DNA from 2 places in the Spirillospora sp. NPDC049024 genome. Region 1 is predicted to be linked to the other one. Evidence: riboswitches for the same ligand, from Rfam matches in the RefSeq annotation. Region 1 holds a riboswitch; the other holds the start of a gene.
What was found. A riboswitch is a leader RNA that binds a small molecule or an ion and turns the genes downstream of it on or off. The one in region 1 is predicted to bind glycine.

Region 1 (7,259 bases):
CGCGCCGGGAGCCGGGCGCCGGTCCCGCCCCGCGGGCGGTCGGCGAGGACGACGCCGTACCGGCGCGTCTGGTCGGTGCCCTCCCCGGCGCCGTCCAGCCGCGCCGCCCGCTCCGGCCGCAGGCCGAGCCGTTCGAGCGCGGCCACCACGGTCCTGCCGGGCGGGCGCGGGTTCGGCGTCCCGACCGCGTACAGGGTGCCGTGGCCGATGGCGCGGCCCAGCAGGTAGGTGGCCGCCAGCGCCGCCACGGAGGCGTACGACGCGGTCAGCCCGGTCAGCGCCGCCAGCCCGATCATGGTCCAGGTCGCGGCCTGCCAGCGGGCGCGGCCCGCCATCCCCACCGCGCTGACGAACGCGATGACCGGGGCGATGTCGGTGTGCACCGGCGCGGTCTCGGTGCCGCCCCAGATCAGCGAGTCGAGCACGCCGCCCGGCGCGGCCCGCACCACCAGGTCGTCCAGGCCCACCGTGACGCCGAACGCGATCATCGCGGCGAGCAGCGCGATCGCGACGCGCGTCCCGTCCTTGTGGAACAGCCGCTCGATCCCGAACGCGATCGGCACGGCGAGCACCCCGAAGCTGGACACCAGCGTCGCCAGCGTCAGCAGCGGCCGGGGCGCGTGCGCGGTGCCCTGCGCGATGTCGGTCTGGAGGCCGTGCGTCGTCTGCTGCGCGATCGACACCAGCAGCATGACCGCCGCCAGCCCCACGACGGACGCCGCGAACCGGAAGGCGTCGGAGGGGCGGCGGATCCGGTCGGGCTGGGCGGGCTCCTCGACGGGGACGCCGGCGGACGCGCCCGGCGCCGGGCGCACCGCGCCGTCGTGGGTCTGTGTCACGCCGTACCGCCGCTCCGGCCATCCGTCATCGTGGCCAGCGTCCCAGACCCGGCGGCGCGCCGTCGAGTCGGTGGAGCGCCGCCGGGACGCGCGTCCATCCCGCAGCCTCACCTCCCCGCCCCCGTGCGGCCCGAGCCCCTCCCGTCCCAGGTGGGTGAGCACATGGTACTCGCCGGTAGACCTCCGGCGCCGGAAGGGCGCGGCCCTTGCGGCGGGCCGGAACCACCCGGTGGACGCGCCTTTGGGTAGGGTTCGTCCTAGGACATGCCGTCGACCCTGTGCGGGAGAGTCCCCACGCCGCCAGCGTGGGGCGCCGAAGGGGCAACCTCCCCGGAACCTCTCAGGCAAAAGGACCGCGCGGACGAGGCACCTCTGGAAAGCAGGCGTCGATCCCCGCGCGCGGGGAAGGGCGGCTCACCGAAGGGGAAACCCCGCCGCGCGGGTGAAGCTCTCAGGTGCCGATGACAGAGGGGGAGACCGGCCCGCCGGCCCGCGCCGGCGGCGCACCTGAGCGACCGCAGCAGCCAGGAGGCCTTCCATGACCGCCCAGTTCTTCGCCCCCGTGGCCGCGCCGCAGCACCCGCGGTCGGCGTTCGCCGACCGGCACGTGGGCCCGTCCCCGAGCGACCAGGCGCGGATGCTGGCCGCCATCGGCTACTCCGGCGCCGAGGCGCTGATCGACGACGCGGTCCCCGCCGCCATCCGCACCTCCCGGCCGCTGGACCTGCCGCCCGCGCTGAGCGAGACCGCCGCGCTGGACCGGCTCCGCGAACTGGCGTCCCGCAACACCGTCCTGACGTCCATGATCGGGCTCGGCTACCACGGCACCACCACGCCCGGCGTGATCATGCGGAACGTGCTGGAGAACCCCGGCTGGTACACCGCCTACACGCCCTACCAGCCGGAGATCTCCCAGGGCCGCCTCGAGGCCCTGCTGAACTTCCAGACGGTGGTGGGCGACCTGACCGGGCTGCCCGTCGCGAACGCCTCCATGCTGGACGAGGGCACCGCCGCCGCCGAGGCCATGGCCCTCGCGCACCGCGTGTCCAGGCGCAAGGAGCCCGGGACGTTCCTCGTCGACGCCGACACCCTCCCGCAGACCATCGAGGTCGTCCGGACCCGCGCGGTCCCGCTCGGCATCGAGGTGGTCGTCGCCGACCTGTCCGGCGGGCTCCCGGACGGCGACTTCTTCGGCGTGCTGCTGCAGTACCCGGGCGCCTCCGGCGCCGTCCGCGACCTGGAGCCCGTCATCGCGCAGGCCCACGAGCGCGGCGCCAAGGCCGTCGTCGCCGCCGACCTGCTCGCGCTGACGCTGCTGCGCCCGCCCGGCGAGGCCGGCGCCGACATCGCGGTGGGCTCCGCGCAGCGGTTCGGCGTCCCCTACGGGTTCGGCGGCCCGCACGCCGGCTACATGGCGGTCGGCGAGGGCATCCAGCGCCAGCTCCCCGGGCGGCTCGTCGGCGTGTCCGTCGACGCGGACGGCGCCACCGCCTACCGGCTGGCGCTCCAGACCCGCGAGCAGCACATCCGCCGCGAGAAGGCCACCAGCAACATCTGCACCGCCCAGGTCCTGCTCGCGGTGATGGCGAGCATGTACGCGGTCTACCACGGGCCCGAGGGCCTGGCCGCGATCGCGCAGCGCACGCACCGCCGGGCCGCCGAGATCGCCGCGGGCCTGCGCGCCGGCGGCGTCGAGGTGGTGCACGACTCGTTCTTCGACACCGTCCTCGCCCGCGTGCCCGGCCGGTCCGCCGAGGTCGTCGCGGCCGCCCGCGAGCGCGGGATCAACCTGCGCCCGGACGGGCCCGACCGGGTCGCGGTCGCCTGCGACGAGACGACGCTGCCCGAGCACGTCGCGGCCGTGCTGGACGCGTTCGGCGCCCCGGCGGCCGGCGAGGCCCCCGAGGCGTTCCCGGACGCGCTGCGCCGCGAGAGCCCCTACCTGACCCACCCGGTCTTCCACGCGCACCGCTCCGAGACCGCGATGCTGCGCTACCTGCGCAGGCTCCAGGACAAGGACATCGCGCTCGACCGGTCCATGATCCCGCTCGGCTCCTGCACGATGAAGCTGAACGCCACCGCCGAGATGGAGCCGATCACCTGGCCGCAGTTCGCGGACATCCACCCGTTCGCGCCGATCGACCAGGCCGCCGGCTACGTCGAGCTGATCGGCGAACTGGAGGAGCGCCTCGCCGAGATCACCGGGTACGCGAAGGTCTCCGTCCAGCCGAACGCCGGCTCCCAGGGCGAACTGGCCGGGCTGCTCGCCATCCGCGGCTACCACGCCTCCCGCGGCGAGGAGCACCGCGACGTCTGCCTGATCCCCTCCTCGGCGCACGGCACCAACGCCGCGAGCGCCGTCATGGCCGGGATGCGGGTCGTCGTCGTCAAGTGCGACGAGGGCGGCAACGTCGACCTCGACGACCTGCGGGCCAAGCTCGCCGAGCACGGCGACCGGCTCGCCGCGATCATGGTGACCTACCCGTCCACGCACGGCGTCTTCGAGGAGACGATCACCGAGGTGTGCGCGGCCGTGCACGAGGCCGGCGGCCAGGTCTACGTCGACGGCGCCAACCTCAACGCGCTCGTCGGCCTGGCCCGCCCCGGCGAGTTCGGCTCGGACGTCTCCCACCTCAACCTGCACAAGACGTTCTGCATCCCGCACGGCGGCGGCGGCCCCGGCGTCGGCCCGATCGGCGTCCGCGAGCACCTGGCCCCGTTCCTGCCCAACCACCCGCTGCGCGAGGAGGCCGGCCCCGGCACCGGCGTCGGCCCGATCTCCGCGGCCCCGTGGGGCTCGGCCGGCATCCTGCCGATCTCCTGGGCCTACATCGCGATGATGGGCCCGGACGGGCTGCGCGCCGCCACCGAGGGCGCGATCATCGGCGCCAACTACCTCGCCGCCCGCCTCGCCCCGCACTACCCGATCCTCTACACCGGCCGGAACGGCCTCGTCGCGCACGAGTGCATCGCCGACCTCCGCAAGATCACCAAGGAGACGGGGATCACCGCCGAGGACGTCGCCAAGCGCCTCATCGACTACGGCTTCCACGCCCCGACCCTGTCGTTCCCCGTCGCCGGCACGCTGATGATCGAGCCCACCGAGTCCGAGGACCTCGCCGAACTCGACCGGTTCTGCGACGCCATGATCGAGATCCGCCGGGAGATCCAGCGCGTGGCCGACGGCGGCTACGACGCCGACGACAACCCCCTCAAGAACGCCCCGCACACCGCCGCCTGCCTCGTCTCCGACGACTGGAAGCACGCCTACACGCGCGAGGAGGCCGCCTACCCCCTCCCGTCCCTGCGGGAGAACAAGTACTGGCCCCCCGTCCGCCGCATCGACCAGGCCTACGGCGACCGCAACCTCGTCTGCTCCTGCCCGCCCCCCGAGGCCTTCGAAGACTGAGTTGAGGTGTGTTCTTGGTGGCTCAGGCGTCTGGTGGTCTGAGCCACGAAGAACACGTGTCGCCGAGTGCAGGGATGATCCCCGATGGAATGCCGCCGGACTCGGCCTGGCCACGGCTCAGCCACCAACGACCCGAGGGATCGCGATCGCGTCCGAAGGCAGGTTCGAGCTCGCGAGAACCTGATCGCGCAGCGAGCCGCAAGGCGAGTCGGAGCGATGCCAGCGATCGCCGCAGTGCCCGACGATGGAGGGCCGTCAAGGCCCGAAGGAGGAGGGCACTGCAATAGATAGGTGATCATGGCGGGATTTCGGGGTGTCGGGGCGGGACGGGGGTGGGGGCGTCTCGCTACGCTCTTGCTGATCCCGACCCCCAGAGGGCAGAAGAGCGATGAGCGAGTCTCTGGACGCCGTTTCCGACGATGCGGCGCGACTGTGCGAGGAGGCCCGCGGCCTCGCCGAGAACGGTGAGGCGGAGCGGGCCGCGCTGCTGTTCGAGAGGGTGCTCGCGCTGGGCGACACCTCCTTCCGGGCGCAGGCGGCGCTGGGGCTGGCGGTCGTCCTGGACGACGCCGGGCATGTGGAGCGCGCCAGGGAGGCCGACCGGGCGGCGATCGCCACGGCCGACCCCGAGTACGGGCCGCGCGCCGCCTACCACCTGGCCCTCACGCACGAGCGGGCCGGCGAGCACGAGCTGGCGGCGCCCGCCTGGCGGGTCGTGGTCGACTTCGGCAACCCGGCCTACCTGCCGCCCGCCCACCTCGCCCTCGCCCGCATCGCCGACGACGCCGGCGACTTCGACACCGCCCGCGGCCACTGGGAGGCGGTGATCGCGACCGGGGACGCCGAGTACGGGCCGCCCGCCGCGCACGACCTCGCGCAGCGGCTGCTGGAGCGCGACGAGCCCGCGCGGGCGCAGCGGGTCCTGACCGCCGGGCTCAGGCTGATCGACCGGGGCACCGCCCCCTACGCCCACTCCCGGCTCGCCGTCGCGCTCGGCATCTCCTACCTCGACCAGGCGATCGGCGCGTTCGGCGCGGCGCTGGGGGAGGAGCCGCCCGACCCGGAGGTCGGGCCGCTGGCCACCGAGCTGCTGGCGCGGACGCTGCCGCTGCGGGGGCGGGGCGCCGAGGCCGGCGAGGTGTGGCGGCGGGGGCTCACCGACCCCGGCACCGCGGGCCAGGTGCGGGCGCGGCTGCGCCGCGACTTCGGCGACGCCGAGGACGACGGCGACCCCGGCGACCTGTGGTGGGAGCCGGTCGTCGAGCAGGCCGTGTCGGACGGGACGCTCCCGGCCCTCGCCGGGGAGGCGTTCGGGGCCCTCGACCACATGTACGCGCTGCTCGCCGCCCGGTACGCCGAGCGGCGGGCGGGCGAGTCGAACGAGACCCTCGGCAGGGCGGTGCGGGTGCCGAGCGGCTACCCGTGGGGCCCGCTGCTGCACGAGAGCTTCGCGGAGCGGTTCCGGCTGGCGATGGGCACGCCCGTCCCGGACTGGACCGAGGGCTAGCTACTCGGCGATGGCGCGCTCGGCGATCACCTTGGTGATGCGGGCGCGGACGAGGTACTCGGTGGGCACCGCGTTGCGCCGGCCGAACTCCTCGGCCCGGTCGGCGCCCATGTAGCGGCCGCCGATGGCGGTCGCCCAGCGGAGCACCTCGTCCAGGTCCTCGACCAGCGTCGCCTCGGCCTGGAGCAGGACGTACGAGTAGGGCGGGACCTGGTCGTCGACGCAGATGGACACGCGCGGGTCGCGGGCGAGGACGCGTCCCTTGACGCTGCGGCGGCCGGTGTTGAACAGCACGTCGTCCCCGTCGAGGACGAACCAGACCGGGGTGACGTGCGGCGTCCCGTCCTTGCGGGTGACACCGGCCTTGCCGGTGCGGGTGCCCTCCATGACGAACGCGCGCCACTCGCTCTCGGTCATCCTCTGCATGGGGCCAGTCTGCCGCACGGGCCGGTCGGCCCGGCCGCTACCTTGAGTCACATGAAGGTCGCGACGGCGCACGGGCCCGCCGAGGTGGTGCTCGACGAGGTGGACGACCCGGCGTTCCTGCTGGTGCTGACGCACGGGTCGAACGGGGGAGTGGAGGCGGCCGACCTGCTGGCGGTGCGGGCGGAGGCGCTCGCGCTCGGCGGCGCCGTCGCGCGGGTGACGCAGCCGTTCCGGCTCGCCGGCCGGCGGGCGCCCGGCCCGGCGGCCAAGCAGGACGAGGCATGGCTGGAGGTCGTCGCGGTCCTGCGGGAGAGTTTCGGGGACGTCCCGCTGGTGCAGGGCGGCCGCAGCAACGGCGCGCGGGTGGCGTGCCGGACGGCGGCGGCGGCCGGGGCGGCGGGCGTGGTGGCGCTGGCGTTCCCGCTGCACCCGCCGGGCAGGCCCGAGAAGACCCGGGTGGACGAGCTGCGGTCGGCGGGTGTGGAGGTCCTCGTCGTCAACGGAGACCGCGACCCGTTCGGCGTGCCCGATCCGGCGGACGCGGCCGAGGTCGCGGTGCTGGCGGGGGAGCGGCACGACCTGAACAAGGACCCCGCGGCGGTCGGCCGGGCAGTGGAGCCGTGGCTGAGAAGGTGGGCGGCCCGTCCGGTGCGGACGGGCCGGGAGTAGGGTCGCTCCGGGCCCGGTGCGGGCCCAGAGGCCGGTGGTGGGCGGGCGTGCCCCCGAGGATGATCACCCGTTTGAACTAGTCCCCCGTGGAGACCCGCTCAAGCGGCGGACGTGGCCTGCGCGTCCGTCGGCCGGTGCGGCGCGATGACTCCCCCGTCGGGCAGCAGCTCACCGGTGTCCTCGAACAGCACGACCCCGTTGCACAGCAGGCTCCACCCCTGTTCGGGGTGCGAGGCCAGCGTGCGGGCGGCGTCGCGGTCGGGTGCGTCGTGGGAGGGACAAGGCGGCTGGTGCGGGCACATGGCGTGCCTCCGGTCTCAACTACTGGTCGGTCGTGGTGCTTTCCTGTTCTGACGCACCCAAGTGTGGAGTGGTTCGCCCCCACCGGCCATAGCCCGTTGGGACGGTT
Region 2 (7,259 bases), on a different contig from region 1:
GGCACCTACGGGTCGGACGCGTGGCTCGCGGAGCGGGGCATCGACATCGCCCCCTACCGGGCCGCGCTGGACGGCTTCCTCAAGACCGGCACGATGCCGGACGTCACCCCGTGACGCGGATCGGGTTGAACAGGTCGGCGTAGATGAGCAGGCCGCCCATGATGATCAGGACGGCCGCCATCACGTACGTCACCGGCAGCGCCTTGGCGACGTCCACGTAGCCCGGGTCGGGGCGGCGGAAGATCTTGGCGAACGCCTTCTTGACCGCCTCCAGCAGGGCGCCGGCGATGTGCCCGCCGTCCAGCGGCAGCAGCGGGATGAGGTTGAACAGCCCGACCGCGAGGTTCAGCGAGCCGAGCAGCATCACGAAGAAGGAGACCTTCTGGGTGCCGGTGAGGTCGTCGGACGCGGCGACCTCGCCGCCGATCCGGCTGACGCCGACGACGCCGATCGGGCCGTTCGGGTCGCGCTTCTCACCGCCGAATGCGGCGTTCCACACGCCGACCATCTTCTGCGGCATCCGCACCAGCGCGCCCGCGGTCCGCGCGGTCAGGTCGCCCATCGTGCTCGCGACCGCCCCGGGCCCCTGCCGCTCGATCGCGCTGGTCGGCGTGATGCCGAGGAAGCCGACGTTGACGACCTTGTTCTCGTCCTCGAGGTCGTACATCTGGTTGCGGGTGATCGGGACGTTCAGCCGCACGTCCTGGCCGCCGCGCCGGACGGTCATCGGGACGGTCTTGCCGCCGTCGTCGCGGATCAGCCGCTGGAGCTCCCCGTAGTCGTCGACCTTCCTGCCGTCGAACGACACGATCCGGTCACCGGGCCGGAGCCCGACCTGCCGCGCGGGCGTCGGCGCCGCGTTCGCCGGGCACGCGGTGACGTTGGCGCTGGCCGGCACCATGCACTCGGCGACCTCCTTGATCACCGGCTGCGGCTGGTTGGTGCCGATGCCCATCAGCAGGATCGCGAAGAACAGCACCGACAGCAGCAGGTTCATCGCGGGCCCGCCGAACATGATGAGCAGCTTCTGCCACCACTTCTTGGCGTAGAACACGCGGTTCTCGTCGCCCGGCCCGACCTCCTCCAGCGCGGCGCCGCGCGCGGACTCGATCAGCCCCTGCCACGGCCCGGTGCTGATCCGCCGCACCTGCCCCGGGGCGTCGCCCTTGCGCGGCGGCAGCATGCCGATCATGCGGATGTAGCCGCCGAGCGGGATCCACTTGACGCCGTACTCGGTCTCGCCCTTGCGCTTCGACCACATCGTGGGCCCGAACCCGACCATGAACTGGGTGGTCCGCACCTTGAACAGCTTGGCGAACGAGAAGTGCCCGAGCTCGTGCAGCGCGATGGAGACCAGCAGCCCGAAGAAGAGGATCAAGGCTCCAGCCAGGTAGTAGACCATGCGGCGTGCCCCTCCGGGTCCGTGTTACCCCGCGCCCGGGGTTGATCTCCAGCGACCAATTCAGAGTACGTTACGGCCCCCGATCCGGTTGAAGCGAACGAAGAACCCGCACAACGCCGCCTCCTTTGCGTCGAGGTGCTAACCCGGCCGCGCGGCATTGGCATGCGGATGCGTATCCGCAGGTACCGCCGACCCCGCATCATGGGCGCTCCCACCCCGGTCGACGGAGGTTCCCACCTTGAAGCGCGGTCATGTAGCGGTACTCGCCCTGGCCCTGGCCCTGGCCCTGCCCCTGGCCGGCTGCGGGGGCTCCGACGAGGGCGGCCAGGCAGCGGGCACGTCGAACTCCCCCGCCCCGACCGCCGCGTCCCCGGCCCCCTCCACCCCCGGGCAGGGAACGGGCAAGGAGGCCACGCCCCTCCCCCCGGCTCAGTCGAAGGCGGTCAAGGCCTTCAACGACTGCATGCAGAAGCAAGGCGTGCAGATGCCCACCCCCAACCCCACGAGGACCCCGGCCCCGGACGAACTGCAAAAGATCAAGGCCGCCCTCCAAACCTGCGTGAAGTCGATGTCACCCCCACCGACCACCCCCTCCAACTGACGAGTCCCACGCAAGAGGGCACGAAGACGGGGACGGGCGCACCGACCTGAGCCGCCGCCTCAACCCGGTGACGACCCGGGGAGTCGCGATCGCGTCCGAAGGCAGATTCGAGCGAAGCGAGAATCTGATCGCGCAGCGAGCCGCAAGGCGAGCCGGAGCGATGCCAGCGATCGCCCGCGTTTCCCCAGGGTCGAGGCCCCCAGGCCTCGACCCTGGGGAAACGCAATGAATACTGCTAGCCTCTTCGGCAGCCGACTATCCCGTGCGGGAGAGTCCCCTGCAGCCGGTGGGGGACGCCGAAGGAGCAAATCCTCCCCGGAACCTCTCAGGCCCACGGACCGCACGGGCCAGGCGACCTCTGGAAAGCGGGGACCCCGGTCCCCCGCCGAAGGTGAAAGCCCGCCGCGCGGCGGGTGAAGCTCTCAGGCGCCGATGACAGAGGGGGAGGCACCGATACGCCCGGTGCGCGAGTGGGACGATGGACCACGCGCGCCCGTGACGAAGGAGCCGAACCCATGTCCGCCGACAAGACCGCGAAGAAGACGCCGCTGCACGACGTCCACGAGGACCTCGGCGCGAATCTCGTCGACTTCGCCGGCTATCTGATGCCGCTCCGCTATGCGAGCGAGACCGCCGAGCACCAGGCCGTCCGGACCGGTGCCGGGCTGTTCGACCTGTCGCACATGGGGGAGATCTTCCTCTCCGGCCCGGGCGCGGGCGACGCGCTCGACTACGCGCTGGTCGGGAACCTGTCGCCGATGCCGGTGGGCAAGGCCCGCTACACGATGATCTGCGGGCAGGACGGCGGCGTCCTGGACGACCTGATCGTCTACCGGCTGGCGGACGAGACGTGGATGGTGGTCGCGAACGCGGCGAACGCCGCCGTCGTGCGGGACGCCCTCGTCGAGCGCGCCGCGGGCTTCGAGGCCGCGGTGGACGACCGCTCCGACTCCTACGCGCTGATCGCCCTGCAGGGGCCGCGCTCCCAGGGGATCCTCGAAGGGTTCACCGACGCGCCGCTGGACGGCCTGAAGTACTACGCGATCCTCGCGGGGCGGGTCGCGGGCGTGGACGCGCTCGTCGCCCGCACCGGGTACACGGGCGAGGACGGGTTCGAGCTGTTCGTCGACGCGTCCGACGCCGTCCCGCTGTGGAAGGCGCTCGCGGCGGTGGACGGGGTGGTCCCGGCGGGGCTGTCGGCCCGCGACACCCTGCGCCTGGAGGCGGGGATGCCGCTGTACGGGAACGAGCTGACCGCCGAGACGACGCCGTTCGAGGCGGGCCTCGGCCGGGTGGTGAAGCTGGACAAGCCCGTCGATTTCGTGGGGAAGACCGCCCTGGCGGCGCAGGCGCAGACCCCTCCGGGCCGTAGGCTCGTGGGACTGGTCGCGCGGGGGCGTCGCGCGCCCCGCAAGGGGTACCAGGTCGTCACGTCCGGCGGCACGCCGTGCGGGGTCGTGACGAGCGGCGCCCCGTCGCCCACACTGGGCACGCCGATCGCCATGGCGTACCTCGACAGCGGCGTCGAGGAGACGGGCCTCGCCGTGGACGTCCGCGGCCGGCACGAGCCGGTGGACGTGGTGGCCCTGCCGTTCTACAAGCGGTCCTGATCTGCAAGCGTTCCTGAACAAGTTGTCCGGCGGTGTGGGGCCCCGCCCCACAGTGGAAAGAGAGAAGTGATCGTGAGCGTTCCGGAGGAGCTCCGCTACAGCGAGGAGCACGAGTGGGTGTCGGGCCTCGGTGGCGAGGACGGCATCGTCACGGTCGGCATCACCGCGCACGCCGCCGACGCCCTCGGCGAGATCGTCTACATCGAGCTGCAGCCCTCGGAGGGCGACACCGTCGAGGCGGGCGAGCCGTGCGGCGAGGTGGAGTCGACCAAGTCGGTCAGCGACATCTACTCCCCCGTCAGCGGCGAGATCACCGCGATCAACAGCGCGGTGGTGGACGAGCCGAAGGTCATCAACGACGACCCGTACGGCGAGGGCTGGATCTTCAAGGTCCGCATCTCGGAGGAGCCGGGCGACCTGCTCGACTCCGCCGCCTACGACAAGCTGATCGAGGAATCATGAGTCTGTACGACTCCCTCGCGACGGCCGATCCCGAGGTCGCCGAGGCCGTCACGGCGGAGCTGCGGCGCCAGCAGGGCACCCTCGAGATGATCGCGTCGGAGAACTTCGCGCCCGTCTCGGTGCTGGAGGCGCAGGGGTCGGTCCTGACGAACAAGTACGCCGAGGGGTACCCGGGGCGCCGCTACTACGGCGGCTGCGAGTTCGTCGACGTCACCGAGCAGCTCGCCATCGACCGGGCCAAGGCGCTGTTCGGCGCCGAGCACGCGAACGTCCAGCCGCACAGCGGGGCGCAGGCCAACACGGCGGTCTACTTCGCGCTGCTCCAGCCCGGCGACACGATCCTCGGGCTCGACCTCGCGCACGGCGGGCACCTCACGCACGGGATGCGGCTGAACTACTCCGGCAAGGTCCTGAACGTGGTGCCCTACCACGTCCGCGCCGAGGACGGCCTGGTCGACATGGCGGAGGTCGCCGCCCTCGCGGCCGAGCACCGCCCCAAGATGATCGTGGCGGGCTGGTCGGCGTATCCGCGGCAGCTCGACTTCGCGAAGTTCCGGGAGGTCGCCGACTCGGTCGGGGCGCTGCTCATGGTCGACATGGCGCACTTCGCGGGCCTGGTCGCGGCGGGGCTGCACCCCTCGCCCGTCCCGTACGCCGACATCGTGACGACCACGACGCACAAGACGCTCGGCGGTCCGCGCGGCGGGCTGATCCTCGCCCGCGAGGAGTACGGCAAGAAGATCAACTCCGCGGTGTTCCCCGGCATGCAGGGCGGCCCGCTGGAGCACGTGATCGCCGCCAAGGCCGTCGCCCTCAAGATCGCCGCGTCGGAGGAGTTCCGGGCCCGGCAGGCGGTCACCGTGGAGGGCGCGAAGCTGCTCGCCGAGCGCCTGCTCGCCGCGGACTCCGCCAAGGCCGGCGTCAAGGTGCTCACCGGCGGGACGGACGTCCACCTCGTGCTGGTCGACCTGGTGGACTCCGAGCTCACCGGGCGGGACGCCGAGGACCGCCTGCACGACATCGGCATCACGGTCAACCGCAACGCGGTGCCGAACGACCCGCGCCCGCCGATGGTCACCTCCGGCCTGCGGATCGGCACGCCCGCGCTCGCGACCCGCGGCTTCACCGCCGAGGACTTCGCCGAGGTGGCGGACGTGATCGCGCTGGCACTGCAGCCGTCCTTCGACCGGGACCGGCTCGCGGAGCGGGTGAAGGCGCTCGCCGCCAAGCACCCCCTGTACCCGAACCTGTGACGTTCCGGCGCCCTCTCCTCTCCGGAGGAGGGGGCGCGGCTACAACGAGGTAGCTATGGCCATCAGCGTTTTCGACCTGTTCAAGATCGGTATCGGCCCGTCGTCGTCCCACACGGGCGGTCCGATGGCGGCCGCGCACCGGTTCGCCCGCGGCCTGGACCGCGACGGGCTGCTGGAGAAGACCGCGTCCGTCGCCGTCACCCTCTACGGCTCGCTCGGCCTCACCGGCAAGGGCCACGGCTCCGACAAGGCCGTCATCCTGGGTCTCGAAGGCGACAAGCCCGAACTCGTCGACGTGGACCGGGTGGACGAGCGCCTCGCGGCGATCCGCGAGCGCGGGGCCCTGCGCCTGTTCGGCGACCACGACGTCCCGTTCGTGGTGAACGAGCACCTGGTCTTCGAACGCAAGGAGTCGCTGCCCGGCCACCCCAACGGGATGCGGTTCACGGCCCTGGACGCCTCGGGCCAGGAGCTGCGCGCCAAGGTGTACTACTCGGTGGGCGGCGGCTTCATCGTGGACGAGAACGCCACCGGCGCCGACCGCATCAAGCCCGACGACACCGTCCTGCCGCTCCCCTTCGACACCGCGGCCGAGCTGCTCGACCGCTGCCGGGAGACGGGCCTGTCGATCTCCGCGCTCATGCTGGAGAACGAGCGGGCGTTCGGCCGCACCACCGCCGAGATCCACGACGGCCTGCTCGAACTCTGGCAGGTGATGCGCGCCTGCGTCGCCCGGGGCTGCACCCGCGAGGGCCTGCTGCCGGGCGGGCTCAAGGTGCGCCGCCGCGCTCCCCAGCTGCACCGCCAGCTCTCCGCCGAGAAGGCGTCCGACCCGCTCCACGCGATGGACTGGGTCACCCTGTTCGCCCTCGCCGTCAACGAGGAGAACGCGGCGGGCGGCCGCATCGTCACCGCCCCCACCAACGGCGCCGCGGGCATCATCCCGGCCGTCCTGCATTACTACGACCGGTTCGTCCCGGGGTGCGACGACGAGGGCGTCGTGCGGTTCCTGCTGACCGCGGGGGCGATGGGCGTGCTGTTCAAGCAGAACGCCTCCATCTCCGGCGCCGAGGTCGGCTGCCAGGGCGAGGTCGGCTCGGCCTGCTCGATGGCCGCCGCCGGGCTCACCGAGGTCCTCGGCGGCACCCCCGAGCAGGTGGAGAACGCCGCCGAGATCGGCATCGAGCACAACCTGGGCCTGACCTGCGACCCCGTCGGCGGCCTGGTCCAGGTGCCCTGCATCGAGCGCAACGCGGTCGGCGCCATCAAGGCCATCAGCGCCGCCCGCATCTCCCTGCGCGGCGACGGCCGCCACTTCGTCTCCCTCGACAAGGCCATCAAGACCATGCGCGACACCGGCCGCGACATGCTCGACAAGTACAAGGAGACCTCCCGCGGCGGCCTCGCCGTCAACGTCATCGAATGCTGACCGCCGCCGCTACTGGAGCGGGATGTCGAGGCCGTGTTCGGACCGGGGGCGGGGGCCGCGGATGCGGCGGGCGGTTTCGGGGATCGCGACGTCGTTGATGCTCGCCTCGCGGCGGCGCATCAGACCGTGCTCGTCGAACTCCCACAGCTCGTTGCCGTAGCTGCGCCACCACTGGCCGGCGGCGTCGTGCCACTCGTACTGGAACCGGACGGCCATGCGGTTCTCGCGGAACCCCCACAGGCTCTTGCGCAGCGCGTAGTCGAGTTCGCGCTCCCACTTCTCCGTCAGGAAGGCGATGATCTCCTCCCGTCCGGTGACGAACCGGTCGCGGTTCCGCCACACCGAGTCGGGCGTGTAGGCGAGCGCCACCCGCTGCGGGTCGCGGGTGTTCCAGGCGTCCTCGGCCGCCTGGACCTTCTGCTTCGCGGTCTCCAGGGTGAACGGCGGGCAGGGCGGACGATCTTCCGGCACTGAGGCCTCCTCAAGTTGAGAACGGTCGTTC

Region 2: linked by a shared signal. The riboswitch ahead of gcvT (glycine cleavage system aminomethyltransferase GcvT) and the one ahead of gcvP (aminomethyl-transferring glycine dehydrogenase) in region 1 are both predicted to bind glycine.

What each region holds. Positions count from the first base shown of each region.
Region 1 covers NZ_JBEZFD010000032.1:11,517-18,775, reverse strand. Annotated here, with positions in the region: gene AB0C21_RS39065 (lysylphosphatidylglycerol synthase transmembrane domain-containing protein) at 1-839, opposite strand, end outside; glycine riboswitch at 1,111-1,205, shown strand; gene gcvP (aminomethyl-transferring glycine dehydrogenase) at 1,378-4,248, shown strand; gene AB0C21_RS39055 (tetratricopeptide repeat protein) at 4,637-5,755, shown strand; gene AB0C21_RS39050 (PPOX class F420-dependent oxidoreductase) at 5,756-6,181, opposite strand; gene AB0C21_RS39045 (alpha/beta hydrolase family protein) at 6,233-6,850, shown strand; gene AB0C21_RS39040 (DUF5999 family protein) at 6,949-7,152, opposite strand.
Region 2 covers NZ_JBEZFD010000006.1:165,971-173,229, reverse strand. Annotated here, with positions in the region: gene cds1 (L-cysteine desulfhydrase Cds1) at 1-114, shown strand, start outside; gene AB0C21_RS13285 (M50 family metallopeptidase) at 104-1,402, opposite strand; gene AB0C21_RS13280 (hypothetical protein) at 1,641-2,003, shown strand; glycine riboswitch at 2,259-2,354, shown strand; glycine riboswitch at 2,359-2,445, shown strand; gene gcvT (glycine cleavage system aminomethyltransferase GcvT) at 2,519-3,613, shown strand; gene gcvH (glycine cleavage system protein GcvH) at 3,686-4,075, shown strand; gene glyA (serine hydroxymethyltransferase) at 4,072-5,328, shown strand; gene AB0C21_RS13260 (L-serine ammonia-lyase) at 5,384-6,757, shown strand; gene AB0C21_RS13255 (nuclear transport factor 2 family protein) at 6,767-7,228, opposite strand.